4 regions of the Enterobacter cloacae complex sp. 394F7 genome follow, and region 1 is predicted to be linked to each of the others. Evidence: predicted binding sites of a transcription regulator. Region 1 holds the regulator's gene; each other region holds the start of a gene.
What was found. The regulator CRP, encoded in region 1, controls carbon source genes, mostly activating them, when cyclic AMP is high. The targets are predictions, from matches to a motif close to ATGTGANNNNNNTCACAT.
Positions count from the first base shown of each region.

Region 1 (7,409 bases):
CCGGTGCAGAATACGCACCCGCGTGGCGCCGTAGCCGTTCTGGGTGACAAACAGTACCGTCATTAATATCCAGTAGGGTTTGGGCAGATGCAGCGCCATGCCCATCAGGCTGGCGATGCTCAGCATCACGCTAATCCGGGCGGCGTTGCGCAGGGCGGAAGATTTAAACGAGAGATAGCTTTTAAGCGCAGGCAGCAGCGGCAGGCGCTTTTGCTTATCCGCCATCAGATCGCGGGGATAGAGCGGGCGCTGGGTACGCAGCACGCGGGCAATACGGCTGAAGTGCCAGGCGGCAAACTGGCCTACCGGGTTATCCTCGTGCTGGCGGGCGATTTTCTCCAGTGCGCCGAGCTGCTTGTCCATGTTAAAGCGGGTGGGGTAGCGGTGATAAAGAATGTCGTCGGCCAGTACCCGCAGGCGTGCGGACACGGTCTGCGCGTTCCAGCGGATCACCGCTTCGGCATGGCTGCGCTCCACCAGCTTTTGCACCTCCTTCGGGTGGTGCAGGCTCACGGAGATATGCTCCTGCAGATCCAGCCCTACCTGGAAGGTGCGCAGCAGCCGTTTATATTCGTGGTTCTTGTTGGCGGCCAGCATATGCAGTTGCTGGTAGCACTGGCTTATCAGATCCACCACCTTCTGCTGGCGCGTCAGCAGCGGCGGCAGCGATTTTTCCGGGTCGGTATGCTGGGTCAGCAGTGTGTATTTGGCTTCGCAGTACTCCGCAAGCTGGACATAGAGCAGGCTCAGGGATTCACGCAGCGGTTGTTCCCGCCACAGCCAGAACCAGAACCAGTTAAACAGGCCATACCATAGCGTACCGAGGGCGTAGATCAGCAGCGGCTCCCACACTGGCATGTTACCTGCGAGACTCAGGGTAAAGATGGCCGCGATGAGTGAGGCGGGCAGTAACCGCGCGTGCAGCGAACTGATTTCGGCGGTCACCCCCAGCGTCATCGCCAGCACGCTCAGGATCAGCGGCAGCGGAATATCGCGGGCCAGCAAAAGCTGCACGGCCAGGCTACACCCGGCAAACAGCGAACCGCCGATAATCAGACGTTTGAAAAAACGCTTATGCGGGGTGTCGAGACCGGCAATGTTGCAGCAGGCGGGAACCAGTGAAAACAGCAGCCCCTGCTGAAGATGCCCAAGGATCAGGCCCACGGCCACAGGAAGGCACAACACCAGCGTTTGTCGCAGTGCGTAGTTAACTTCCGGGTGATAAATCAGCCTGCGCCACATGGGGAGTAGAGACAAAAACGGCGTGACACCTTGCGATGGCACGCCGTTTTATCGGGATTAACGGGTTCCGTAAACCACGATGGTTTTACCGTGGGCGGAGATCAGGTTCTGATCTTCCAGCATTTTCAGGATACGGCCCACTGTTTCACGGGAGCAACCGACGATCTGACCAATTTCCTGGCGGGTAATTTTAATTTGCATGCCGTCAGGGTGGGTCATAGCGTCTGGCTGTTTCGCCAGGTTCAGCAGGGTCTGCGCGATACGGCCGGTCACGTCCAGGAAGGCGAGGTTACCCACTTTCTCTGATGTCACCTGCAGACGGCGAGCCATCTGCGAAGAAAGACGCATCAGGATGTCAGGGTTAACCTGAATCAACTGACGGAATTTCTTGTAGGAAATTTCAGCCACTTCACATGCTGTCTTTGCACGAACCCAGGCGCTACGTTCCTGGCCTTCTTCAAACAGGCCCAGTTCACCGATAAAATCGCCCTGGTTCAGATAAGAAAGGATCATCTCTTTCCCTTCTTCATCTTTGATCAGCACTGCCACCGAGCCTTTGACGATGTAATACAACGTTTCCGCTTTTTCACCCTGGTGAATCAGCGTGCTCTTCGATGGGTACTTATGAATGTGGCAATGAGACAAGAACCATTCGAGAGTCGGGTCTGTTTGCGGTTTGCCAAGCACCATGCGCTGTTATCCTCTGTTATAAGCTGTCACCAGAGTCATAAGATGCATCCGGACTCTGGGGTTGCAATCGAATTCTTACCCATACCTGGGAAGTCGGCTGTCGTAACGTTTCGCAGCCAGTAAAGTTTGATGTCCTCTGCATACATGTGTAACGTCAATGTATTACTGTAGCATCCAGAGTGTTTTAGCATAGCTTTCGCCGCGTGTCTCCTGGTGTCTCGCTTCAGCATGACGCAGGTCGCCTTCCATTGCGAGAAATGTAACGCACGCGTAATCTGTCACCAAAAATGCAACGTTGGAGCTAATGAATATGCAAGCGCGCGTGAAATGGGTAGAAGGTTTAACGTTCCTGGGCGAGTCCTCGTCGGGACACCAGATTTTGATGGACGGTAACTCCGGCGATAAAGCACCCAGCCCAATGGAGATGGTGCTGATGGCGGCAGGGGGATGCAGCGCGATTGACGTGGTGTCGATTCTGCAAAAGGGCCGTCATGATGTGACCGACTGTGAAGTCAAGCTCACGTCAGAACGTCGCGAAGAGGCGCCACGCCTGTTCACGCACATTAACCTGCATTTTGTTGTCACCGGGAAAGCGCTGAAAGATGCTGCCGTCTCACGCGCGGTGGATCTGTCTGCGGAAAAATACTGCTCTGTGGCATTAATGCTGGAGAAAGCGGTAAAAATTACCCATTCGTATGAAGTGATCGAGGCGTGATTGATGGGGCATCGTGCGTGTTGATGCCCTCACCCTAACCCTCTCCCACCGGGAGAGGGAATATGATTATGCGATCTGTTTCCCTTCCATCAACCGCTGCACCAGCGGCGTCATGATCAGCTCCATCGCCAGCCCCATTTTTCCGCCGGGCACCACTAACGTATTCATGTGAGAAATAAACGAACCCTGCAGCATCGCCAGCAGCCAGGGGTAATCGATGCCGTCGAGATTGCGGAAATGGATCACCACAAAGCTCTCATCCAGCGACGGGATACTTTTGGCCGCGAACGGGTTGGAAGTGTCCACCGTCGGCACACGCTGGAAGTTGATATGGGTGCGGGAAAACTGTGGTGTCAGGTAATTGATGTAATCTTCCATTGAGCGCACAACCGAATCCATCACCGCCTCGCGTGAATGGCCGCGCTCGCTGATGTCTCGCGTCAGCTTCTGGATCCACTCCAGGTTAACGATTGGCACCACGCCGACCAGCAGATCCACATGTCGCGCCACGTCGTGATGCGGCGTCACCACGCCGCCGTGCAATCCTTCGTAAAACAGCACGTCGGTAGGTTCCGGCAGCGGCTGCCAGGGGGTAAAGGTGCCCGGGACCTGATTCCAGGGAACGGCTTCGTCGTAGGTGTGCAGATATTTGCGGGACTGGCCTTTGCCGCTTAGGCCGTACTCCTGAAACGTTTGCTCCAGCAGGCCGAAGTCATTGGCCTCCGGGCCGAAGTAGCTGATGTGTTTGCCCAAATCACGCGCTTTGCGGATGGCCATGTCCATCTCCGGGCGCGTATAGCGGTGAAAGCTGTCGCCTTCGACCTCCGCCGCGCGGAGATTCAACTGGGCGAAAATCTTGCGAAACGCGAGGCTGGTGGTGGTGGTTCCCGCACCACTCGACCCCGTAACGGCAATAACCGGATGTCTGGCAGACATAGCAACTCCCTGACTGGAAAGGTTGAAAGATCAGCCGTGAAACGCGTTGCGGGGCATGATATTGACCGTCTCATGCAGTTCAGACCACACCAGCACCACGTCGCCGCTTTTAAGCTGGCGTTTAACATCGTTGACCTTTTGCTCAAGCGAGCGTTCATGTTCACCATAATCGGTGCCTTCACGCAAGACAAAGCTTTCAATCAGATTATCGAGCGTTTCGGGCGCCAGATCCTGCCAGGGGATAATCATGTTGCACCGTCCAGGTAAGGGGTTAACCAGTCAGGAATGCGCGTCTCCAGCCACATTTTCGGGCGACGCAGCGTTCCGCCGACAAACCCCACGTGGCCGCCGTGCTCGGTCAGCTGATAGTGGACGTTGTCGGGCAGAAATTCCTGTGCAGGGATGGAGTGATGATCCATAAACGGGTCATCTTTCGCGTGAATGATCAGCGTCGGCTGAGTGATCTTGCTGAGCAGCGGCATGGCGCTGCACTGACGATAGTAGTCAATGGCATCGGCGAACCCATGAATTTTGGCGGTGATCAGGTCGTCGAACTCACGAATGCGGCGGACCTTTTTCAGCTGTCGCAGGCTTACTGGCAGGGTATCCGGATAGGCCTTCAGCTTGCGCGCCGCATTGGCTTTTAGCAGGTTGAGCAGATAGCGCTGATAGACCCGGGAAAAGCCTTTCTCCATGTGGTAGCTGCACTGTTCCAGCATGAAGGGGGCAGAGACAATCACCGCGGCATTCAGCGGTACCGCGTCTCCCTCTTTAGCCAGCAGACAGGCCAGCATATTTCCGCCGAGCGAATAGCCCACCGCCGCCGTCGGCACGGTGCCGAAATTATCCCGCAGCCAGTGCAAAAACCAGGTGCCATCTTCGGTTTCGCCGGAGTGATAGATGCGTTTCTGACGATTCGGCTCGCCGCTGCATCCCCGAAAATGCATTACCACGCCCAGCCAGCCGCGCGCTTTTGCCGCCTGGATTAACCCATGGGCATACGGGCTGTGCAGGCTGCCTTCCAGACCATGAAACACCACCAGGCGGGGTTTATGGCGCGCCTGTTCGGGATCTTCACTCCAGGCGAGATCCAGAAAATCACCGTCCGGCAAATCCAGCCGCTGCCAGTGCGGAGTGAACTGCACCTTGCGGCGGATCAGGCGCGGCAGCATGGTCTGCAGGTGGCAGTTGGCCACGCCGCGCATGGGCACGAAATCAGTGCTGTCTTCGGCGGTGAGGTCGAAGTCTGAGGGAATGATTTGGGTCATAAGGGCGATGCTGATTCTTGTCAGAAATTTACTATACCTTCCGAATTGTACCCCGTTTAGCCTGGTTTTCCGAAGCATGAACTGATCCCGATCACAAATATTTACCTTGATTATTACTCTCAGGCTAATGATTCCACTCTACGCTTAATTGATGCCTTTTCCGCCAGGGTGCAGACTTTACTCAGCGTTAAGCAAATCAAAATGATGTGCTGAATCAGGAGGTTAATAATGTTATCTGGGCAAATACCCACCCGGCAATGGAACACCCGACGCAGCGAAAAAGCGCGTCGTCTGGCCTCCGTACCGGTGCAGGGCAAGGTTCTGCCAACCGGCGACCTTGTCGCCATGCTGGAAAAGCTGATCGCGCCAGGCGATAAGGTTGTTCTGGAAGGCAACAACCAGAAGCAGGCGGATTTTCTTTCCCGCTCGCTGGCCGAAGTAAACCCGCAAATTGTGCATGACCTGCACATGATCATGCCAAGCGTTGGCCGCAGTGAACATCTGGATATCTTTGAGAAGGGCATTGCCCGTAAGCTGGACTTCTCCTTCTCCGGCACACAGAGCCTGCGCATCTCCCAGCTGCTGGAGGATGGTCAACTCGAAATCGGTGCTATTCATACCTATATCGAACTGTATTCACGTCTCTACGTCGACCTTTCACCAAACGTGGCGCTGATCGCCGGGTTTAAAGCAGACCGCAAAGGCAATCTCTACACCGGGGCAAGTACCGAAGATACCCCGGCGCTGGTGGAGGCCGCCGCGTTCCACGATGGCATCGTCATCGCACAGGTTAACGAGCTGGTGGACGACGAATGCGACCTGCCGCGCGTTGATATCCCAGGCTCCTGGATTGACTACGTGGTGGTGGCCGACAAGCCATTCTTTATCGAACCGCTGTTTACCCGCGACCCGCGCCTGATCAAACAGGAACATATCCTGATGGCGATGATGGCCATCAAAGGCATCTACGCTGAACATCAGGTGCAGTCTCTGAACCACGGGATCGGTTTTAACACCGCGGCAATTGAGCTGCTGCTGCCCACTTACGGTGAACAGCTCGGCCTGAAGGGCAAAATCTGTAAACACTGGACGCTGAACCCGCATCCGACGCTGATCCCGGCGATTGAAAGCGGCTGGGTGGAGAGCGTGCACTGCTTCGGCGGCGAACTGGGGATGGAAGAGTACATCCGCGCCCGTCCGGACGTGTTCTTCACCGGTGCTGACGGCTCCATGCGCTCCAACCGCGCCTTCTGCCAGCTGGCGGGCCAGTACGCGGTGGATATGTTTATCGGCTCAACCCTGCAGGTGGATGGTTACGCCAACTCCTCAACGGTGACCCGCGGTCGTCTCTCCGGCTTCGGCGGCGCGCCGAACATGGGCCATGATCCACACGGCCGTCGCCACGCCACTCCGGCCTGGCTGAACATGATCACCGAACCCGACCCGATGCAACGCGGTAAAAAACTGGTCGTGCAGATGGTGGAAACCTTCCAGGCGGGCGTGAAGCCTACCTTCGTGGAAAAACTGGACGCCGTTGACGTGGCGAAAGCCTCCGGCATGCCGCTGGCACCGGTGATGATTTACGGCGATGACGTCACCCACGTGCTGACGGAAGAGGGGATTGCCTACCTCTACCGGGCAAAAGATCTGGAAGAGCGTCGCGCCATGGTCGCAGCCGTGGCCGGTATCACCGATATCGGTCTGGGCGTGGATGCCAGACGCGTGGCGGAACTGCGCCAGAGCGGCAAGGTCGTGTACCCGGAAGACATGGGGATTCGCCGTACCGATGCCACCCGCTCTCTGCTGGCGGCGGGCAGCGTGGCTGACCTCGTTGAGTGGTCCGGCGGTCTCTACAACCCACCTGCGAAATTCCGGAGCTGGTAATGACACTTCTGCCCCAGATTCAGGTTGAAGGCGGTGCCGAATGGCTGGCGCGAACCGCCACGCAGTGTCTGATTGACGAAGCACGCTTAAGCCCGAAACCCGGTCTGGTGGACAGTCGGGGGAACGGCGCGCACCACGATTTATCGCTTGCGCTGATGGAGCGCTCCGCGCACAGCCTGACCTCCACGTTTCAGGCGCTGGCGCAGCAGAGCTGGCAGCGTCCGGCGGATATTGCCCTACGGCAAATCGTTGGCCGCCTTGGCCGTGAAGGCGAACGGCAGATGATGATCGCCACCGACGGCGTGAATACGCACCGTGGCGCAATCTGGGCGCTGGGGCTGCTGGTGAGCGCGGTGGCGATGCTGGGCGGCGATGCCCGCGCGCAAACCGTCGCTAACACCGCTGCACAGCTGGCGAAACTCCCGGACGACGCGGCACCGAAGGTGTTCAGTAAGGGGTTACGCGCCACGCACCGCTACCGCGTACCGGGCGCGCGGGAAGAGGCTCAGCAGGCGTTTCCGCACATCATGCAGCGCGCGCTGCCGCAGCTTCGCCTGAGCCGCCTCAACGGCAGCAGCGAAACAAACGCCAGACTCGACGCGCTGATGGCAATCATGACTTCGCTCACCGATACCTGCGTGCTGTCGCGCGCCGGAATGGAGGGGCTGGACGCC
Region 1 covers NZ_JBXWCS010000025.1:11,155-18,563, reverse strand. The annotation lists gene AC2FAK_RS22465 (YccS/YhfK family putative transporter) at 1-1,242, opposite strand, end outside; gene crp (cAMP-activated global transcriptional regulator CRP) at 1,300-1,932, opposite strand; gene AC2FAK_RS22455 (OsmC family protein) at 2,243-2,647, shown strand; gene AC2FAK_RS22450 (phosphoribulokinase) at 2,714-3,583, opposite strand; gene AC2FAK_RS22445 (YheU family protein) at 3,614-3,832, opposite strand; gene AC2FAK_RS22440 (hydrolase) at 3,829-4,851, opposite strand; gene mdcA (malonate decarboxylase subunit alpha) at 5,080-6,735, shown strand; gene AC2FAK_RS22430 (triphosphoribosyl-dephospho-CoA synthase) at 6,735-7,409, shown strand, end outside.

Region 2 (7,409 bases), on a different contig from region 1:
GTTGTTGGGTGGTGTTCAGGAGGGGGATTAGCCAGCGATCCTTCAGCCCTTTATCGGCGGCGGCCTGAGCAGCCGTGGCGATCTCCTCTGCGCTTAACCCCTCAAGCTGGTGAACATAATCCACCACCAGCCCGCCCGCCTTATCTGCGGCCAGCAGTCGCTGGTTGAACTGGCTAATCAGTGAGGCGACTTGTGTGTTCAGGTCTTTCAGTTCAGCTTTTTCAGCGTCGTTCAGTCGCGCCCCGGCCAGCACGAAGCGCTGGTGCGTCACCTCGACCAGTCGGCGGGACTCAGCATCCAGCCCCTCACGATCCTGCCAGACGCTCTCCACGCGGGAGAATAACGTGTCGTTGAGCCAGATATCATTGGCCAGCGCGGCCAGCTCGGTTGAGAGCTGTTCTTCCAGCTCCTGTAAGCGGGCATTGGTGTGCGCCGACGTCATGGCAAAGAAAATACTGCTGACGCGCGCGAGCATGGCACCGCTTTTCTCCAGCGCCAGTACCGTATTATCGAAATCGGGTGCTGCCGTTTGCGCGACGATGGCGTCAATATCTGCCCGCTTCTGGCGTATGGCCTCATCAAATGCCGGGCGATAGTGGCTGTCGTTGATTTCATCAAAACGCGGGGCCTGATAAGGCAGCAGGCTAATGTCAAAAAAAGGGTTACGGGTTGACATCTTTTACTCCTGATAACGGTTAACTTTCCCAGAGTAGGCCAGGCCGCCATTGACCGCAATGCGGTCATACAAATGATGCCTTAACGCACCCTCTCAGGGCGTGCTATGTTAGTACAACACAAAAAGCGTTGAGGAACAGTGAGATGATTATTTTAGTTACCGGGGCAACGGCAGGTTTTGGTGAATGCATCACGCGTCGCTTCGTCGCCAACGGCCATAAGGTGATTGCCACCGGCCGCCGTCAGGAGCGTCTGCAGGAGCTGAAAGAAGAGTTGGGTGACAATATCCTGACCGCGCAGCTTGATGTGCGCAACCGCGCCGCCATTGAAGAGATGATTGCCAACCTCCCCGCGCAGTGGCGTGCCATTGACGTGCTGGTCAACAACGCCGGTCTGGCGCTGGGTATGGAGCCCGCGCACAAAGCCAGCGTGGAAGACTGGGAAAACATGATCGACACCAACAACAAAGGGCTGGTGTATATGACCCGCGCCGTGCTGCCAGGCATGGTGGAGCGCAATCGCGGCCACATTATCAATATCGGCTCGACCGCCGGAAGCTGGCCGTATGCGGGCGGCAACGTCTATGGTGCGACAAAAGCGTTCGTGCGTCAGTTCAGCCTGAACCTGCGTACCGATCTGCACGGCACCGCCATTCGCGTCACGGATATCGAGCCGGGCCTGGTGGGCGGTACCGAGTTCTCCAACGTGCGTTTCAAAGGCGATGACGCGAAAGCAGATAAAACCTACGAAAATGCCAACGCGCTTTCGCCGGAAGATGTCACCGAAGCGGTCTGGTGGGTCGCGACGTTGCCAAACCACGTCAATATCAACACCGTAGAGATGATGCCTGTCAGCCAGAGCTTTGCCGGACTTAACGTCCATCGAGGCTGACTCTGCCCTTCCCGGCCTGCGGGCCGGGTCTGTATCAGGGTATAAAAGAATGGTAGTATGTTCAGGCTAACTCTCTGAGAAATGACAACTCATGGCCGCTGAATCGCAACTCAATCCCACCCAGCCCGTTAACCAGCAAATCTATCGCATATTACGACGTGATATTGTGCATTGCCTGATCCCGCCTGGTACCCCGCTTTCAGAAAAAGAGGTATCCGTGCGTTTTGACGTTTCCCGTCAGCCCGTACGTGAGGCGTTTATCAAGCTTGCTGAAAACGGCCTGATTCAGATCCGCCCGCAGCGCGGCAGCTATGTGAATAAAATATCGCTTTCTCAGGTCCGTAACGGCTGTTTTGTCCGTCAGGCCATTGAGTGCGCGGTGGCCCGGCGTGCGGCCACGCTGATGAATGACAACCAGTGTTACTGGCTGGAGCAAAACCTGCATCAGCAGCGTATTGCCATCGACCGCAAACAGCTTAACGACTTCTTTCAGCTCGATGATGAGTTTCACCAGAAGCTGGCGCAAATTGCCGATTGTCAGCTGGCCTGGGATACCATTGAAAACATTAAAGCCACGATCGACCGTGTGCGTTATATGAGCCTCGACCACGTCTCTCCGCCGGAAATGTTGCTCCGACAGCATCATGATATTTTTAGCGCGCTGGAAAAACGCGACCCTGACGGTGTGGAAAAAGCGATGACTGTCCATCTGCAGGAGATCAGCGAATCCGTGCAGCTTATTCGGCAGGAAAACAGCGAGTGGTTTAGCGAAGATTAAATTCGCCGCACCCTTTCGGCGCGGCGGAGAGATTAGCGTACAACCAGGACCGGAATAGTGGCGTAGCGCAGGATAGATTCCGCATTTGAACCCAGCAGATGCGTGGTAATAGTCGGGTTTTTTGAACCGATAACAATCACCTCATATTCCCCTTCTTTGCTCATCCTGATAATTTCATCGCGCACGTTGCCGAAACGCACCTCACAATGAATGTCCTCCGGAGAGAGATCGAAGAGACGCGTTAACTCCTTCATCTTTTTGCTGGATTCCGCGGTCATATACTCTTCAAACTTCCTGATATCTGCATTGAATCCGCGCAGTAACGAGCGGCTGCTGTTGGGCAGAATGTTGACCAGGGTAATCGATGCGCCTTCAGCCTTCGCCAGGTTGGCCGCGTGCCGCACCGCTTTATCGCTTAAATTCATTTCAAACACATCAACAGGCATCAAGATTTTCTTATACATAAGCCTGACTCCTTATTTTCAGGAAACGTTATTTACTGCATCCAGAGTGCCATCAGGAATATAAACCAGACTTAAACGCTCACTGGTTGAAATTATCAATTAAAGAAAATAACTGTCCGCTTTGTAAATTACCGTCGTGAACCGTCATCGCCCTGCCGAAATGAAGAAAAAAGTGTGAGTTTGATCAAAAACAAAAAAAAGATGTCCAGAGAGGCGTATTTATAGTGCCCCGTGGACGGCACAACCTGAAATAGCGCCGTAACGGATGTGTTAGCGAGGAGAAAATACCATGATGACTTACGACCGTAACCGTAATGCAATTACCACCGGCAGCCGCGTAATGATTAACGGCACCGGGCATACCGGGGTAATTAAAGCGATCCACAGCGAGGGACTGGATGCCGCGCAGGTACGTCGCAGCAAAACGGTGGAAGTGGAAGGATGTGAAGGTAAGTTCGAACCGATTGAACTGATTCGCCTGGGTATGCACTAACAGGTGCGACGTCATGCCGCCGCGAACGGCGGCATGACTGAATTACAGCTGTGCCGCGTACTGCGCAACCGTGGCTTTCGCGCCCTTTTGCAGAAGGGTCTGATACGCCGTCATGACCGCCTCCACAAAGCACGTGTCGTGCGGCAGTTCCTTACCGAAGATGGCTTCAATGCCCAGCAGGGCTTTCACCCGACTTTCCCCTTCCGCACTCCCGTTGACCGCGGCCTGAATCACCGCCAGCTGAGGATCGCTCACGTCGATGGTGTTCCCCTGTTCATCCACCCCGCCGACATAGCGCATCCAGCCCGCCACACCCAGCGCCAGCAGTGGGAAAGGTTTCTGATGCACCAGGTGCCAGCGCACGGAATCGAGCATACGCTGCGGAAGTTTCTGGCTGCCGTCCATCGCGATTTGCCAGGTCCGGTGGCGCAGGGCCGGGTTGCTGTAGCGCGCTATCAGCAGATCGGCATAGTGGCCTAAATCAACCCCTTTTACTTTCAGCGTCGGCGCCTGCTCTTTCAGCATCAGCGCGTGGGCGGCACGACGGTAGTGTTCATCTTCCATACAGTCGTTAATGTGCTGATAACCCGCCAGATAGCCAAGGTAGGCCAGGAAAGAATGGCTGCCGTTGAGCATACGCAGCTTCATCTCTTCAAACGGAATAACGTCGGCCACCAGCTCCGCCCCCGCCTTTTCCCACTGCGGACGTCCGGCGACAAAGTTATCTTCAATCACCCACTGACGGAACGGCTCGCAGGCCACGCCCGCCGGATCGCGTACGCCAGTAAGCTGTTCGATTTTATCCAGCGTTTCCGGCGTCACCGCAGGCACAATACGATCCACCATGGTTGACGGGAAGGTGACGTTGGCCTCAATCCACGCGGCCAGCTCCGCGTCGACCGCGCGGGCATAGGCGCAGGTGACATTGCGCATAACGTGGCCGTTCTCCGGCATGTTGTCACAGGACATAACGCTAAAGGCAGGCAGCCCCGCCGCTTTGCGTCGCGCCAGCGCTTCAACCACTACACCCGGCGCAGATTTAGGCTGATGCGGGTTTTGCAGGTCGGCCGCAATCAATGGGTGATCGAGCATCAGTTTGCCCGTGGCCGGTGAGTGGCAGTAGCCTTTTTCGGTGATGGTGAGCGACACAATCGCCACCTGCGGCTCACACATCGCCGCCAGTACGGCCTCCAGCCCGTCAACCTGCGCGTGCAGCGCATTTTTGACCACACCGACGACCCGTGATGTCCACGCGTCCGCCGACATTTCGGCCACGGTATAGAGGTTATCCTGCGCGTTCAGATCGGCAATCTGCTGTTCGCCACCAATCAGGTTCACTTCTGTGTAACCCCAGTCGCTGCCGTGTTCAGCGGCCAGAATATCGGCGTACACCGCCTGGTGTGCACGGTGGAACGCGCCAAACCCTAAATGAACAATGCGTGCCTGGAGGCTGCCGCGATCGTACTGAGGCAGCGTCGCTTTCGCCTGTAATAATCGGTTTTCCATGGTTGAGACTCGTTTAATTAATGAAGCTGAGTTCTGCGACCGCACGGTGGCGCGCGGCCGCGCATGTTGACTACACCAGCCAGAATGGCAGTAACCCCCTGGTGCCTTGCCCACCACCATACGGGTTATGTTCAGCGGAACATTGATTTACATTAACTTTGCGCTAACTGGTGTGATATCAAAATTAAGTTGTGTGACATCTTTCAAAAAGATATATACCAACGTCACACAAGATTACGCGCCGGTTCTGCGCCTGAACGGCCAGCGGGCTCACGGCACAGCCTGTCGTAGGAATACCCCGTCAAATCTTCCACCACACGGCGTGCTTCGGCGGAAACCAGCTGGGGAGAACCGTTTGCTTTCAGGCGGTCCAGTTCATCCACGAAGATCTTGTGCGTACGCTTGTTCAGATGGAACGTTAATGCCTGCCACAACGCCAGGATGAGTAAGCCCGCAGTACCGATGAACATCAACATTGCGATGGTATGAATGGCCTCCTCCGGCTGTGTCTGGCTGCCCTTCACAAAGCCGCCATTCTGTAACAGCAGCCCCACAATAAAGGTGGCGATAGCCACGGTCGTTTTGCGGGAGAAGGTCATCACCGCCGCGAACAGCCCCTCGCGACGCTGGCGGCTAACCATCTCGTCAATATCGGGGATGAACGGGAAAACGTTCCACGGCGTAAACTCCAGCACACAGCGACCGACCTGATATAACCCGGCCAGAACAACCAGCGTCGCGACGGTATTAAGTGCCGGAATTTGATACACAGCGAAAAAGCCGCCCAGGCAGAGCATCATCAGCGAGTAGGCAAACACATACAGCTTCGACGGCCCGAATTTAATGATCCCCACTCCCGCAATCAGCGTGACAGGCAGGCCGACGATACTCATCGACAGCAGTGTGCCGGCAAGCGACGAAGAGACATTCAGGCAGTAAACACAGAAGAAGACAAATACGGTGTTGTAGACATCTTTCCCGGTAAACGACAGCAGGTAGATGGCAAGGTGTTTTCTGAAGGCCCGGATTTTCAGCGTTGAACCATACTCTTTAAAGAGGCGACCAAAGGCAGCCAGCTTTTGCGTCAGCGTTCGGGGCGCCGTGCTTGTTTCAAGCTCGGCCAGCATCTCCGGGGTTAACTCGCGTTCCCAGGTCACCTTCCACGAGATAAAGACGCAAACCATAAACAGGACGGCAAAAATAACGCCGTTAATCAGATAAGCATGGGCGCTGTTTTCCCCAAAATAGCCAATCAGCAGCCCCGGAATGAACGTCGCCAGGAAGGTACCGGACGCAGAAAGGAACATGCGACAGGTAGAAAGTTTGGTGCGCTGGTTAAAGTCTTTTGTCATTTCCGATGGCAGCGTTTCCCAGGGGATCAATACCATCGCGGCGATAATTTCAAACGCCAGATAGACCGCGAGATAGAAACCGTAGGTCATGCCATCAAGCCACAGTAACGCATAGACCAGCATTAACGGCGCGCCGATCAGCAAAAAGAAGCGTCGACGACCAAATTTTTTACCAAAATAATTTTTGTAAAAATGATCGGTGAAACTTCCCATAAACAGACTGACAATGGCATCGACAATACGCGCGATGGCGACAATGGAGGCTGCCTCAACCGGCGATAGCCCAACGAATGTCGTATAGAAAAATAACAGCCAGGCGCCGATCACGGTAAATGCACCGCCACCCATAATATCCGTTAGTCCGTAGCCGATACTAACCGGAATGGTAATTTTTTTAGCCGCACGAGACATATTTCATCCCCACTTGATGAAGTGAATTTAAAATTTGAAATAATTCTTAGCGTTGTCGTGGCAAATATTTTTAATCATCCGCGTGAGAATATCGTTATTATCCGGAACTTCTCCCCGCTCCACCCAACCGCCGATCATATTGCATAGAATGCGGCGAAAATAATCGTGGCGGGTATAGGAGACCAGGCTACGCGAGTCGGTCAGCATGCCGACAAAATTCATTAACAACCCCTGATCTGCCAGGCTGTTGAGCTGGTTTTCCATCCCGCGACGGGTGTCGTTAAACCACCAGCCGGAGCCGAATTGCATCGGTGATTTCACTCCCAGTTCTGCACTCTGAAAATTGGCGATCGTCGTCGCGACAATATCGTTGTAGCTGGGGTTGAGGTTATACAGAATGGTTTTCGGCAGCGCGTCTGCAAGGGCCATGGCATCCAGCAGCTGATTAATATTCGCAGCAAGATTGACCTGATCCGTCAGTGAATCAAACCCGGTATTTATGCCCAGGGCACGGTACATGCGGGTATTATTATTGCGTATCGCACCGAAGTGTATCTGCATGGCCCAGTCATGCTGTCGGTAATAACGCGCCAGCATGATAAAAATAGCACTGTCAAGAATCGCGCTATCCCGCGCGTTGAGATGTTCACCCTGCCGTTTACGGACAAATATCGATTCCACGATACTGTCATCCGCAGCCTGATAATGGATCTCCACAGGGCCATGATCCGAAATACGGCACCCCATGTCATGGAACCAGGCAATACGCTCGCCGAGCGCAGCAGCAAAATCGCTAAAGGCGTGAATGGACCGCCCCGTCAGCTCCGCTAATCGATCGG
Region 2 covers NZ_JBXWCS010000004.1:307,122-314,530, reverse strand. The annotation lists gene dcp (peptidyl-dipeptidase Dcp) at 1-676, opposite strand, end outside; gene ydfG (bifunctional NADP-dependent 3-hydroxy acid dehydrogenase/3-hydroxypropionate dehydrogenase YdfG) at 820-1,566, shown strand; gene AC2FAK_RS08480 (GntR family transcriptional regulator) at 1,658-2,344, shown strand; gene AC2FAK_RS08475 (universal stress protein) at 2,377-2,808, opposite strand; gene ydfZ (putative selenium delivery protein YdfZ) at 3,098-3,301, shown strand; gene AC2FAK_RS08465 (mannitol dehydrogenase family protein) at 3,344-4,807, opposite strand; gene AC2FAK_RS08460 (MFS transporter) at 5,032-6,570, opposite strand; gene uxaC (glucuronate isomerase) at 6,598-7,409, opposite strand, start outside.
Region 2: a site for CRP is predicted at 2,981-2,998, ahead of ydfZ (putative selenium delivery protein YdfZ). Genes of this name have one in related genera too.

Region 3 (7,409 bases), on a different contig from region 1:
CCCTGCTGTCGCTGGCACGCACACTGTCGGCAGAGCTGTTGCCGCGCGGCATTCGCGTTAACGGTCTGAGCCCCGGCCCGGTAGAAACCCCGGCCTTTACGAAAACGGGCTTAAGCGAAGAAACGCTTAACGCGATGATGGCGGAGATCATCAAGCTTGTGCCGCTGGGTAGAATGGGCTCGACGACGGAGCTGGCAAAAGCCGCGCTCTATCTGGCCTCCGACGAATCCAGCTACACGGTAGGAACGGAACTGCTGGTGGACGGCGGAATGGGAAGCTTGTAACTCAAAAGGCGCTGATGCCGGTGACAATGCCGACATACAGCGCCGCCCAGACGGCGGCAGAAAACAGGCTGACCGCGTAAACCTTCACCCGGTTGAGCCTGAGCATGCCCGCCGCCAGCGGCACGATATAGCGCAGTACCGCCAGAAAACGGGCGGTGAAGAGCACCAGCACGCCGTTTTTCTGTAGCTGATGCTGCACCCGCAAAAATGTATCGGCATGTTTTGTGGTAATGCGCGTCACCAGCCGCGTATGCCCCATCAACTGACCGATATGATAGTTCAGCAGCGAACCGAGCGTGGCCCCCATTACCACCGCCAGCCACGTCAACGCCGGATGCAGGCTCGCCTGGCTGACGGTGATCCCGGTCAGCAACATCACCGAGGCGGGCGGCAGCACGGAGGAGATCAGCACCGTGGATTTACTCAAAGCCAGCACGAAGAGCAGCGCAAAGAGATGCGTCGGATAATGCGCAAAATGATTGAGCAGATTGTCAAACCACGCCACCTTGCTCTCCTCGTGAATATTTACCCTGCCATTAAAGTCGAACAAGTTTAAATAAAGGCTCAACGCGTCATGAATAATGAATACATAAACATTCCCTAAACATTTTTTAAATTCCAGAGCGGGAAAATAAAATAAGCGTATTATCCCGCTGGTTTACAACGATCTCGTTATGGCGAGGCTCCTGTACAAATACACGTTATCGCTCTGGCAGGTTCGAGAGAACCCGCACAGGGTAAAACAGGCACTGTCGAATCAAGGCTTTGTCAGTATAACTTCCCTTACGGGATACGGTGTACAGTGCTGAACCCAGGACGTGGGGATCTCCTCTTCGACATGCCCTGTCTTGCTCGCCCCTGAGAGATTTTTTATTCAAAGGGAATTCACTATGTCTTACGCTATTCACAACCAGAACCCGGTATTCAATGACAGCGCCATCGCGCAATATATGAATACCGATTTTATTGTCCTCGATATTTCATTATGCGTGGCGCTGGCGCGCGAGCAGTTTTTCGAAAAATTAAAAGACGATGATATTCCGTCGCATATTTTCATTGAAGATCAGGGTCGCCTGGCAGGCATGATTGCGGTACGCAAATTGCTGCAAACCACCGATACCGTGCAGCCGGTAAAATCGCTGATGCTGTCGCAATTTCTGCAGGTCAAACCGGAAGATGAGCGGGCCGATGTCGCCGGACTGCTGGCTCACAGCGGTGCGGATGTGGTGCCCGTGGTCACCCACGGCAAGCTGGTTGGCTGCCTCACCGAGCGCGAAATGGCTCACCTGCTGGAAGACGATGTCACCGAAGATGCCCAGCGCCAGGGGGCCACGCTGCCGCTGGAAAAGCCCTATCTGGAGACCAGCGCCTTCAGCCTGTGGAAAAAACGCTCCGTCTGGCTGCTGCTGCTGTTTGTCGCGGAAGCCTACACCAGCTCGGTGATCCAGCACTTTGAAGAGGCGCTGGAGTCCGCCATTGCGCTGGCATTTTTTATCCCGCTGCTGATTGGCACCGGCGGGAACAGCGGAACGCAGATCACCTCCACGCTGGTGCGCGCCATGGCGCTGGGTGAAGTGCATCTGCGCGATGTCGGTCGCGTACTTTGCAAAGAGATGACCACCTCACTGATGATTGCCGTCACGCTCGGTATTGCCGGGTGCATCCGCGCATGGATGATGGGGATTGGGCTGGAAATTACCCTTATCGTCAGCCTGACGCTGGTGTGCATTACGCTGTGGAGCGCCATAGTCTCGTCCGTTATTCCCATGGTACTCAAGCGCTGCGGCATTGACCCGGCCGTCGTCTCCGCGCCGTTTATCGCGACGCTTATCGACGGTACCGGGCTGATTATCTACTTCAAAATCGCCCAGTATACGCTGGGGCTGGAGTAATCTTACGAGCACCTCTTTCCTGTGATTGAGGTGCTCACTCCGCTACACATCACCCAGTTGATGCGCAATCTCGCGCAGCTGCTGGGCCAGCGCCTGGAGGTTTTTTCCCTTCTCCCCTTTCGGCCCGGTGGACTGTCGCACCACCAGACGGGCAGGTAAAATCGAGGACATGCGCAGGGCACTCTCTTCGCCGCTGTCCAGAATGCGGCGCACCGCCTCTTTGCCCTGCAGATCTAAATCCAGTGAGACCGTCGTCAGCGCCGGGTAGAAGAACGAGCTTTCGTAGGTATCATCGTAGCCAATCACCGACTTCTCGCCAGGAATGGAAATCTGCTGCTGGTGGAAGGCGCTCAGTACGCCCAGCGCCATCTGGTCGTTGGCCACCAGTACGGCGGAAAACTGCGGCGTTTCGCGCAACATCTGCAGCGCACCGGCATACCCGCTCTGCGCATCCCAGTTGCCGCGGATCACCGAAGCGGGCTCCAGCCCGTAACCCTTCAGGGTTTCGATCCAGCTTTTTAGCCTCAACTGTGCCGACACAGAGGACTCCGGCCCCGCCAGCAGGGCGATGTCGCGATGGCCCAGCTCGTAAAGGTATTTAACGCTGGCGCGGGTCCCATCCGCCGGGTTAAACGAAACGTTAAACACAGAACTGTACGGGTCGACATCCAGGAAAAGACAGACGATATCGTCGTTGTCGGTGGCGATTTTCTGCGCCTCTTCGGCCTCCAGAGGCACGTTAATGATCACCTTGCTCACCAGCTGGGACTTCAGTTCGTTGATAGAGTCCTGAATACTTTGGTTGACGTTCTCATCTATCATCGAGATCAGTACCTGGTATCCCTCCACGTTCGCATAGCGTTTTACCGCTGCCGCCACCTGAGAAGGCGCGTGCAAAGCCAGTGAAATGGTCACCAGCCCGACGGTCTGGCTCTGCTTGCCTACCAGTTGCTGGGCCAGGCGATTCGGCACATACCGCAATAACTCTATGGATTTCTCAACCTTGTGGCGCGTGGCCTCGGATACATTGGCAGATTTATTCAGTACCCTGGACACGGTCTGATAGGAGACGCCTGCATGGCGTGCGACGTCCTCTAACGTTGCGCTTTTCGACTTCATGGTCCGGTTCCTTATGTTGTTATGCGATGATTGTAACAGGGGCGCTGTAAAAAAACGCTCACTGCCCTCACCTCGCAGACATAACACCATCAAAAAGTATTACGTTCACAATGCCATAATTTGTGGCACAGCTCATCACTCGTAACAAAATTGTCTATTTTATTTGCAGTTAATCACACATTTAGGATCGTTCAATTGCCAGCCAGAAGGTTTAGGCATTTTATGACAGCGGATTTGTGAACGTATTACAAAACAATAAGAGGGTAACAATGAACACGACGATCCGCTCTGTATCCGTTGCGCTGGCTGCCGCGTTAGCGTCTCCATCGCTGTTTGCTGCGTCTTCAGTACCGATTGATTTTCATGGCTATCTTCGCTCCGGCGTGGGCGTCTCACGGGATGGTGGGATGGAGGAGTGGCAGAAGAATAAAATAGGCCGTCTGGGTAACGAAGCCGATACCTACGGCGAGCTGGAACTGGGCTCTGAGGTCTACAAAAAGAACGACGTGAGCTTTTATCTCGACAGCATGGTGAGCATGGTGTCTGACGGCTCTAACGATAACGAAACCACCTTTGGCGACGACGCTCAGTTTGGCCTGCGTCAGCTTAACCTGCAGATCAAGGGGTTGATCCCGGGCGATCCGAATGCGGTTATCTGGGGTGGGAAGCGCTATTACCAGCGTCATGATCTGCACATCATTGACACCAAATACTGGAACATCTCGGGATCCGGTGCAGGTATTGAAAACTATACGCTCGGCCCTGGCGCGGTCTCTGTGGCCTGGATCCGCGGCGATGCCAACGACGTGGACTACCGCGTTGACGGTGATAACGACGTGAACATTAATTATATCGATCTCCGCTATGCGGGCTGGAAACCGTGGGCAGGCGCGTGGACGGAAGTGGGTATTGACTATGCCATGCCAAACCCGACCAACAAACAGAAAGAGTATGGCGGGCTGTACGAGGCCGACAACGGCGTGATGGTAACCGGAGAGATCAGCCAGGACATGCTGGGCGGCTATAACAAGCTGGTGCTGCAGTATGCCAACAAAGGTCTGGCGCAGAACATGGTTTCCCAGGGGGGCGGCTGGTACGACATGTGGAACTATGTGAACGATGCCAGCGGCTACCGCGTGATTAATACCGGCTTAATTCCCATTACCGATAAGCTCTCCTTTAACCACGTCCTGACCTGGGGCTCGGCGGATGACACCACGCAGTATACCGATAAATCGCGCCTGATTTCGTTGGTGGGCCGCGCGCAGTATCAGTTCACCGAATATGTGCGTCTGATTGGTGAAGTGGGCGGGTTCTACCAGAAAGATACCTATACCGACGGTTCAAACTACAAGCAGAGCGGTGAGAAGTACACGATCGCCTTAGGTCTGGCGGACGGACCTGATTTTATGTCACGTCCCGAGCTACGCGTGTTTGCCTCTTATCTGAATGATTCCGAACATGGGAAATCCTTCGAAGACGGCACCGCCAGTAATACCTGGAACTTCGGCGTGCAGGTTGAAGCCTGGTGGTAATATTTATTTCTAAAATGCGTTAATCGTTATTGTATCTCCAACAACTGGCAGTTTATTCGCCTGTTTCGGGATAGCCATTATTTTGGCTATCCCTTTTTTTATTTATTGATTAAAATGTTCATCTAATAACTGACGTAAGGCATCAGACTGCCTGCCAAATATGGCATGCACCTGCTGGCCAATAATAATTACCCCCAGCGCCCCTTCATTCTGTAACGCCTCAGAGTCAACTTTATTTAAATCTTTTACCGTCACGCGCAGGCGGGTAATACAGGCTTCGACGTGTTCGATATTATCGTCGCCGCCAAACGCGGGAATTAAACGCTGGGTAATTTGACTGTCCATAATACGCCTCATTATATGCAGATAAAAAAATGCCTGCTCGTGGAGCAGGCGTTCTGTGCCTTTTTGCCCGGACGGTGCGGTCTGATGCCCTCACCCCAGCCCTCTCCCACAGGGAGAGGGAGAAAATCAACTACGCTTTACGCCTGAGCACACGACAGTCCCAGGGCAGCAGAGCGGTATCGCCCGCAGCAGCGGCGTCTGTCATGCAGTCGGTATACCCCTGTGGCAGCGTGATGTACTGCTGCTGTGCCGTGTAGTTCTGCACAAACACCCAGGTGGTTTCGCCATCCGTGCGTGCCGTGGCAACCACGCCCGGCGGGAGCTCACCCTCGATGGCGCGCGGTAGTGCCAGCTCGTTGATAATTCCGGCGAAGAAATCGCGCTGGAACGGCAGATCGTTACGTGAAGCGACATGCCACGCCTTGCCTTTACCGACGCGGTTGACCGTTACCGCAGGGCGACCTGCGTAGAAATCATCGCGGTAGGTCGCCAGCACCTGTGCGGACTCAGCGTGGATCAGCTCGCATAAATGTCGCACCTGATACGGCCCCTGCAAACCCGCCGCGTTGCCTGCCAGCCCCTGAATCAGGTTGCGCTCCCCCTCGCCCAGACACTCGATCTCTTCCGCCCAGATGCCCAGAAGCTTGCGCAGCGGGCCAGGGAAACCGCCCAGATGACAGAGATCGGTCTCATCCACCACGCCGGTCCAGTAGGTCGTCACCAGATGCCCGCCATTAGCCACAAAGGCTTCTGCCCGCTCGGCAAACCCTTCGCGTACCATATAAAGCATGGGGGCAACCACCAGCGCGTAGTCGCTCAGATCGCCGTCAGCGTCAATGACATCCACCGCAATGCCTTTTTCCCAGAACGGACGATAGTGCTCGTTGACGGTTTTTTCGTACTCCATTCCCATATTGCGCGGACCTTCGGCATCATCCAGCGCCCAGCGGTTTTGCTGGTCGAAGACAATCGCCACCCGGGCCTCGGTACGGCAACCTGCGACCTCCGGCAGGCGTGCCAGCATCTCGCCCAGGCGCGTCACTTCACGCCCGACGCGGGTATCCAGATGACCCACGTGGTCGATAACCGCGCCGTGGAATTTCTCCACCGACCCGCGGCTTTTACGCCACTGGAAGTACTGCACCGAATCCGCTCCGTGCGCCACCGCCTGCATTGACGAGAGAATATGCATCCCCGGCTTTTTCAGCTTGCTGGTTGGCTGCCAGTTGGTGGTGCTCGGCGTCGACTCCATCAGCACGAAGGGCTTACCGCCCTTCAGGCTACGCATCATGTCGTGATACATGGCGGTGTAGCAGGCGAGCGCCGTTTCGTCTTTCTCCTTGTGCCACATCGGATAGCTGTCCCAGGAGATAAAGTCGATCGCCTTCGCAAGCTGCCAGTAGTCGTAGTCGTAGAAATACTCCATAAAGTTGGTGGTTACCGGCAGTTCCGCATTCGCTACTTTTAGCGGGGCCACTTCATGGCGGCAGAAATCAGTCACCTGTGCGGTATTGAAGCGACGCCAGTCGAGGTTGAGGCCGTGAATCGACACTTCTCCCTGCGGCGCGGGGGACTCTATCTGCGACCAGTCGGTGTAGGTGTGGCTCCAGAAGGTGCTCCACCACGCGTGGTTCAGCGCGTCCAGGGTTTTATAGCGCGCCTTCAGCCAGTCGCGAAAACGTGCCTGACACAGGTGACAGTGACATTCGCCGCCGTATTCATTAGAGATATGCCAGCCCAGTACCGCCGGATGGTGTGAATAACGCTCCGCCAGCAGGCGGTTAATGGTGAATGTCTTCTCACGGTACACTGGCGATGACATGCAGTGGTTATGCCGGCCTCCGTGCAGCGCGGGCACGCGGTTGCGCCCGACGCGCAGCACCTCAGGGTATTTTTGCGACATCCACGCCGGACGCGCGCCGCTTGGCGTAGCAAGGAAAATATGAATACCTGCCGCATACAGTTTTTCAATAATATTATCCAGCCACGCAAAATCATATTCCCCTTCACGCGGCTCCAGCTTTGCCCAGCTAAATATGCCCACCGACATCACATTACATTTTGCCTGCTGCATCATGGCAATATCTTTTTCAATAATACCGGGATAATTCTCCCATTGCTCCGGGTTATAGTCGGCGCCATGCAATAACGCCGCGACCTTTGGGCTTAAAGGCGCAAATTTATTCATATTAAAAACGTCCTGAATGAAGATAAAAATTATTTAAATACCGTTA
Region 3 covers NZ_JBXWCS010000008.1:124,368-131,776, reverse strand. The annotation lists gene AC2FAK_RS13490 (SDR family oxidoreductase) at 1-284, shown strand, start outside; gene AC2FAK_RS13485 (DedA family protein) at 286-789, opposite strand; M-box (ykoK) riboswitch at 946-1,115, shown strand; gene AC2FAK_RS13480 (magnesium transporter) at 1,175-2,176, shown strand; gene AC2FAK_RS13475 (LacI family DNA-binding transcriptional regulator) at 2,219-3,295, opposite strand; gene AC2FAK_RS13470 (maltoporin) at 3,565-4,830, shown strand; gene AC2FAK_RS13465 (PTS sugar transporter subunit IIB) at 4,933-5,175, opposite strand; gene AC2FAK_RS13460 (beta-galactosidase) at 5,306-7,363, opposite strand; gene AC2FAK_RS13455 (glycoside hydrolase family 53 protein) at 7,393-7,409, opposite strand, start outside.
Region 3: a site for CRP is predicted at 3,457-3,474, ahead of AC2FAK_RS13470 (maltoporin). Genes of this name have one in related genera too.

Region 4 (7,409 bases), on a different contig from region 1:
GACGGCGAAATGACCACCGCCAAAGGTGATGTCCGCCTGAACAACAACAGCCTGTATATCAAACCGCTGGAAAGTACGCTGAAGAACCTCAGCGGGCAGTTCAGCTTTGTGAACGGCAACCTGAAGAGTGAGCCGCTCACAGCCAACTGGTTCAATCAGCCCGTCAACATCGACTTCTCGACCACCGAGGGGGAGAAGGCCTACCAGGTGGCTGTCAATCTGGACGGTAACTGGCAACCCTCGCGGATGGATGTACTGCCGAAACCCATTCAGGAGTCGGTTGATGGTGCAGCCGCCTGGAAGGGGAAGGTGGATATTGAACTGCCCTACCACGCCGGTACGAAGTATAAGGTCGACCTTACTGGCGATCTGAAAAATCTCAGCAGCCAGCTGCCTGCACCGCTGGATAAACAGGCCGGACAGGCGCTGCCCGTGACGCTTAACGTCGTGGGCAACCTGAACAGCTTCGAACTGACCGGCAGCGCGGGTGACACGAATCATTTCAACAGCCGCTGGCTGCTCAACCGTAAGCTGACGCTGGACAAAGCCATCTGGACGACGGACAGCCGAACCACGCCTCCGCTCCCGGATCACCAGGGCATTGAGCTGAATCTCCCGCCGATGGATGGCGCGCAGTGGCTGGCGCTGTTCCAGAAAGGTGTCGGGCAAAACGTGGATGAGGCGGCGCAGTTCCCGCAAACCGTCACCGTGCGCACACCGTCGCTCACGCTGGGTGGGCAACAGTGGAACAACCTGAGTATCGTCTCTCAGCCCACGGCTAACGGCTCGAAAGTAGAGGCTCAGGGCAGGGAGATCAACGCCACCCTGACCATGCGCGATAACGCCCCGTGGCAGGCGGCAATCCGCTATCTCTACTACAACCCGGCAACGGCGGGCGGGAAAGATCAATCGACTCCGGCATCGCCGTTGAGTAACACTTCCCGCGTGGACTTTAGCGGCTGGCCGGATCTGCAACTGCGCTGTGCTGAGTGCTGGCTGTGGGGACAAAAATATGGCCGCATTGACGGTGACTTCGCGATTCAGGGCAACACGCTGAGCCTCACGGGTGGGCTGGTGGATACCGGCTTTGGTCGTCTGACGGCCGCGGGCGAGTGGGTGAATAACCCAGGCGAACAGCGCACCTCGCTGAAAGGCGACATTAAGGGTAACAAACTGGATGCAGCAGCCAATTTCTTTGGTATCAGCACGCCGCTGCGCGGCTCGTCATTTGACGTCGATTACGATCTTCACTGGCGTGACGCGCCGTGGAAGCCGGATGAGGCCTCGCTTAACGGCATACTGAAAACCCGCTTCGGAAAAGGTGAAATTGCCGATGTGAGCACGGGACGCGCCGGGCAGATCCTGCGTCTTCTGAGCTTTGATGCGCTGCTGCGTAAGCTGCGTTTTGATTTCAGCGATACCTTCAGTGAAGGGTTCTACTACGATTCCATCCGCAGTACGGCGTGGATCAAGGACGGCGTTATGCATACGGACGACACGCTGGTGGACGGTCTGGAAGCGGATATCGCCATGAAGGGCTCGGTTAACCTTGTACGTCGCGAGCTGGATATGGAAGCCGTGGTGGCGCCAGAAATCTCCGCGAGCGTGGGGGTGGCAGCCGCCTTTGTGGTGAACCCGATTGTTGGTGCTGCGGTGTTTGCCGCCAGTAAAGTGCTGGGGCCGCTGTGGAGCAAAGTCTCTATTCTGCGCTACCGCATCACCGGTCCGGTGGATAAACCGCAGATTAATGAAGTGCTGCGCCAGCCGCGCAAAGATGCACAGCAATGATTTGACGTGGGCAGGTAATTGCCTCACTCTCAATAAATACGATCTTTATACCGCCACAGGCGGCAACGAACGAGTAGCAATACGATGAGTCTGAACCTGGTAAGTGAACATTTGCTCGCAGCGAACGGCCTGAGCCATCAGGACCTGTTCTCCATTCTTGGTCAACTGACCGAACGCCGTCTCGACTACGGCGATCTCTATTTCCAGTCGAGCTATCACGAATCCTGGGTTTTAGAAGACAGCATCATCAAAGATGGTTCTTACAACATTGACCAGGGCGTTGGCGTGCGCGCCATCAGCGGCGAGAAAACCGGTTTTGCCTATGCGGACCAGATAAGCCTGGCTGCGCTGGAGCAGAGCGCGCAGGCGGCACGTACCATCGTGCGTGACGCAGGCGATGGCCGTGTTAAAACGCTGGGTGAGGTGCAGCATTCTGCGCTCTACACCAGCATCGACCCGCTGCAGAGCATGAGCCGTGAAGAGAAGCTGGATATCCTGCGCCGCGTGGACAAAGTGGCGCGTGCTGCCGATAAACGCGTACAGGAAGTGTCTGCCAGCCTGAGCGGTGTCTATGAACTGATTCTGGTCGCGGCGACGGACGGCACCCTGGCGGCGGATGTCCGTCCGCTGGTGCGTCTCTCCATCAGCGTGCAGGTGGAAGAGGACGGCAAGCGCGAGCGTGGCTCAAGCGGCGGCGGTGGTCGTTTTGGTTATGACTGGTTCCTGGGTGACGTCGACGGTGAAGCCCGTGCCGACGCGTGGGCAAAAGAAGCCGTGCGTATGGCGATGGTGAATCTTTCTGCCGTGGCGGCACCTGCGGGGACATTCCCGGTGGTACTGGGCGCTGGCTGGCCGGGCGTGCTGCTGCATGAAGCCGTGGGGCATGGTCTGGAAGGGGACTTTAACCGCCGCGGCACCTCCGTATTTAGCGGTCAGATAGGGCAGCTTGTCTCCTCTGAACTGTGCACAGTGGTGGATGACGGTACCATGGTTGATCGCCGTGGCTCTATCTCCATCGATGATGAAGGTACGCCGGGTCAGTACAACGTGCTGATCGAAAACGGTGTGCTGAAAGGCTATATGCAGGACAAACTGAACGCGCGCCTGATGGGCGTGGCGCCAACGGGTAACGGCCGTCGTGAATCTTATGCGCATCTGCCGATGCCGCGTATGACTAACACCTACATGCTGCCAGGCCAGTCCACGCCGCAGGAGATCATTGAGTCTGTTGATTACGGGATCTTCGCGCCAAACTTTGGCGGTGGTCAGGTGGATATCACCTCCGGTAAATTCGTCTTCTCTACGTCAGAAGCGTATCTGATCGAAAAAGGCAAAGTGACCAAAGCGGTGAAAGGCGCGACGCTGATTGGTTCCGGTATCGAAGCCATGCAGCAGATCTCCATGGTCGGTAACGATCTCAAGCTGGACAACGGCGTGGGCGTCTGCGGTAAAGAGGGCCAGAGCCTGCCAGTGGGCGTAGGCCAGCCGACACTGAAGGTCGATAACCTCACGGTGGGCGGCACGGCGTAATTTTCTCCCCTCACCCTAACCCTCTCCCCAACGGGGAGAGGGGAAATACCTACTCTTTCCTTCTTCCCCGCATGCCCTGAAACAGTTCCGCGACCTCCACAAAATACTCGGTCAGATAGTTAATACACACCTGCACCTTAAGCGGCAGTTTGTCTTTTTCGGTATACAGGGCATACACCGGACGCGGATCGGACTGGTAGCGAGGGAACAGGATCTCCAGCACTCCGCTGTTGATCTCATTGATCACCCACATTAACGGGACGTAAGCGATCCCGGCGCCCGCCACCAGCCAGCGCGAGATGGTCATCGGGTCGTTGGTGACAAACCGTCCTTCCGGCAGCAGTCGGGTAGAAATGCCTTCCGGGGCAATCAGTTCAAATTCATTATCGGGGCGGACGCTGTACTCCAGCCAGGAGTGGTTGGCGAGATCGGCTGGTTTCTCCGGCACGCCGTACTGCGCCAGATAGCTCTTCGAGGCACAGACCACCATCGGCATACTCCCGAGTCGACGGGAGAAGAGGCTGGAGTCCTGCAGCGCGCCAACGCGGATCACCACATCCAGCCCGTCTGCGATCAGGTCCGGGGCGGGAATACCGGTAACCAGATTCACGGTTAATCCCGGATATTCTTTCAGCATCTCTGCGGTCATGGCGGCGAGAACATTTTGTGCCATAGTTGAAGAACAGCCAATCCGCAGTGTCCCGATGGGCGTGTTGTTAAAGGCATAGAGCTGCTCGTGAACATCCTGCACTTCATGCATCATGCGGCGACAGCCCTGATAGTAAATTTTACCCGCCTCCGTCAGACCAATACTGCGGGTGCTGCGGTTGAGCAGCTTCACCTGCAGTTCATCTTCCAGTTTTGACACCGTCTGACTGATGGAGGAGACGCTCATCTGCAACTGCCGGGCAGCAGCAGTAAATGAGCCAAGTTCAACCACTTTGGCGAAGACCGACATGCGTTTTAAACGTTCCATTGTTCACTCTGGCTTAAAAGTGATTTAGATCACATATTATAGATAACAGCATAACAGTTACGTTAATATATTATTAATTACATAACGGCTGCGCCATTCTCGCCCGGCGTTTCTTGCTCTCCCGCGGTGGCGTGCGCTAAAAATTCTGAAGCCTGCACTCTCTCTTATCAAGGTCAACATGAGTCTGTTTCCCGTTATCGTGGTGTTCGGTCTGTCGTTCCCACCGATATTTTTCGAGCTTCTTTTATCACTGGCGATCTTCTGGCTGGTGCGCAAGGTGCTGGTTCCTACCGGGATCTACGATTTCGTCTGGCACCCTGCATTGTTCAATACCGCGCTGTATTGCTGCCTGTTCTACCTGATATCGCGCATGTTTGTCTGAGGTTGATGTGAAAACGCTAACAAGAAAAATCTCCCGCACCGCCATCACCATGGCGCTGGTTATCCTCGCGTTCATCGCTATTTTTCGCGCCTGGGTCTATTACACCGAATCACCGTGGACACGTGACGCGCGTTTTAGCGCGGATGTCGTGGCGATCGCCCCCGACGTGGCCGGTCTTATCACCGCGGTTAACGTCCACGATAACCAACTGGTGAAGAAAGACCAGGTGCTGTTCACCATCGACCAGCCGCGTTACCAGAAAGCACTGGAAGAAGCGGAAGCGGATGTTGCCTATTACCAGGCGCTGGCCGCAGAGAAACGCCGTGAGGCGGGCCGCCGTAACCAGCTGGGGGTTCAGGCGATGTCCCGGGAAGAGATCGATCAGTCTAACAACGTGCTGCAAACCGTGCTGCATCAGCTGGCAAAGGCGCAGGCGACGCGCGACCTGGCGAAGCTCGATCTGGAGCGTACCGTGATCCGCGCACCTGCCGATGGCTGGGTCACCAACCTGAATGTCTATGCCGGGGAGTTTATCACCCGCGGTTCAACCGCCGTGGCGCTGGTGAAACAAAACTCATTCTATGTGCTTGCCTATATGGAAGAGACCAAACTGGAAGGCGTTCGTCCGGGCTACCGCGCAGAGATCACGCCGCTTGGCAGCAACCGCGTCTTTAAAGGTACCGTAGACAGCGTTGCGGCTGGCGTCACCAACTCCAGCAGCTCCAATGATGCGAAAGGGATGGCGACGGTTGATTCCAACCTGGAATGGGTGCGCCTGGCCCAGCGTGTGCCGGTACGTATTCATCTGGACGAACAGCAGGGCAACCTGTGGCCTGCGGGCACAACCGCGACGGTGGTGATCACCGGTGAGAAAGACCGGGACGCCAGCCAGGACTCTATTTTCCGTAAAATCGCCCATCGTCTGCGCGAGTTTGGTTAATCGCTATGGGGATCTTTACTATCGCCAGCCAGCACATTCGCTTCGCCGTGAAGCTGGCGAGTGCCATTGTGCTGGCGCTGTTTGTCGGCTTTCACTTCCAGCTGGAAACCCCCCGCTGGGCGGTGTTAACGGCGGCGATTGTCGCGGCTGGCCCGGCATTCGCGGCAGGTGGGGAGCCTTACTCCGGGGCGATCCGCTATCGCGGGATGCTGCGTATCATCGGGACGTTTATCGGCTGTATCGCCGCGCTCACCATTATCATTCTGATGATCCGCACGCCACTGTTGATGGTATTGGTGTGCTGTATCTGGGCGGGCTTCTGCACCTGGCTCTCCTCTCTGGTGAAGGTCGAAAACTCTTACGCCTGGGGGCTGGCGGGTTATACCGCACTGATTATTGTCATCACCATTCAAACCGAACCGCTGCTCGCGCCGCAATTTGCCGTGGAACGCTGCAGTGAGATCGTGATTGGTATCGTCTGCGCAATCGTTGCTGACCTGCTTTTCTCCCCTCGATCCATCAAACAGGAGGTGGATCGCGAACTGGATGCGCTGATCGTCTCCCAGTATCAGCTGATGCAGCTCTGCATCAAGCACGGTGACAGCGAAGAGGTGGACAAAGCCTGGAGTGGACTGGTTCGCCGCACGCAGGCGCTGGAAGGGATGCGCAGTAACCTTAACATGGAGTCCTCGCGCTGGGCGCGCGCCAACCGTCGTCTTAAAGCGATCAATACCGTCACCTTAACGCTGATTACCCAGGCGTGCGAAACCTACCTTATTCAGAACACCCGCCCGGAATCGGTTACCGATACCTTCCGCGAACTGTTTGCCGAGCCGGTGGAAACGGTGCAGGACGTACATAAGCAGCTCAAACGCATGCGGCGGGTCATTGCCTGGACCGGAGAGCGCGACACACCGGTGACCATTTATACGTGGGTTGGCGCCGCGACGCGCTACCTGCTGCTGAAACGGGGCGTGATCGGCAATACGAAAATCAGCGCGGCGGAAGAGGAAGTCCTGCAGGGTGAAGTGGTGATCAAGGCGGAATCGGCTGAGCGCCACCACGCGATGGTCAACTTCTGGCGTACCACGCTTGCCTGTATGCTCGGCACGCTGTTCTGGCTGTGGACTGGCTGGACCTCCGGCAGCGGCGCGATGGTCATGATTGCCGTCGTCACGGCGCTGGCAATGCGTCTGCCCAACCCGCGTATGGTCGCTATCGATTTCCTGTACGGCACGATTGCCGCGTTACCGCTTGGCGCGCTCTATTTCCTGGTGATCCTCCCGTCCACGCAGCAGAGCATGTTGCTGCTCTGTATCAGTCTTGCGGTGATGGCATTCTTTATCGGGATAGAAGTGCAGAAGCGCCGTCTGGGATCGCTCGGTGCCCTCGCCAGTACTATTAATATTCTGGTGCTGGATAACCCCATGACGTTCCATTTCAGCCAGTTCCTCGACAGCGCCCTGGGTCAGCTGGTGGGCTGTTTCCTGGCGATGATGGTGATTCTGCTGGTGCGCGACAATTCCCAGGCCCGCACAGGTCGCGTGCTGTTGAACCAGTTCGTTTCGGCGGCGGTCTCCTCCATGACCACCAACACTGCGCGCCGTAAAGAGAACCATCTGCCTGCGCTCTATCAGCAGCTGTTTTTACTGTTGAATAAGTTCCCTGGCGACATTGCCCGCTTTCGTCTGGCGTTAACCATGATCATTGCGCATCAGCGTCTGCGTAACGCACCGGTGCCCATCAACGACGATCTGTCGGCATTCCACCGCCAGTTGCGCCGTACCGCGGAC
Region 4 covers NZ_JBXWCS010000011.1:122,541-129,949, reverse strand. The annotation lists gene yhdP (AsmA2 domain-containing protein YhdP) at 1-1,788, shown strand, start outside; gene tldD (metalloprotease TldD) at 1,873-3,318, shown strand; gene aaeR (HTH-type transcriptional activator AaeR) at 3,368-4,294, opposite strand; gene aaeX (p-hydroxybenzoic acid efflux pump operon protein AaeX) at 4,473-4,676, shown strand; gene aaeA (p-hydroxybenzoic acid efflux pump subunit AaeA) at 4,684-5,616, shown strand; gene aaeB (p-hydroxybenzoic acid efflux pump subunit AaeB) at 5,622-7,409, shown strand, end outside.
Region 4: a site for CRP is predicted at 4,312-4,329, ahead of aaeR (HTH-type transcriptional activator AaeR). Genes of this name have one in related genera too.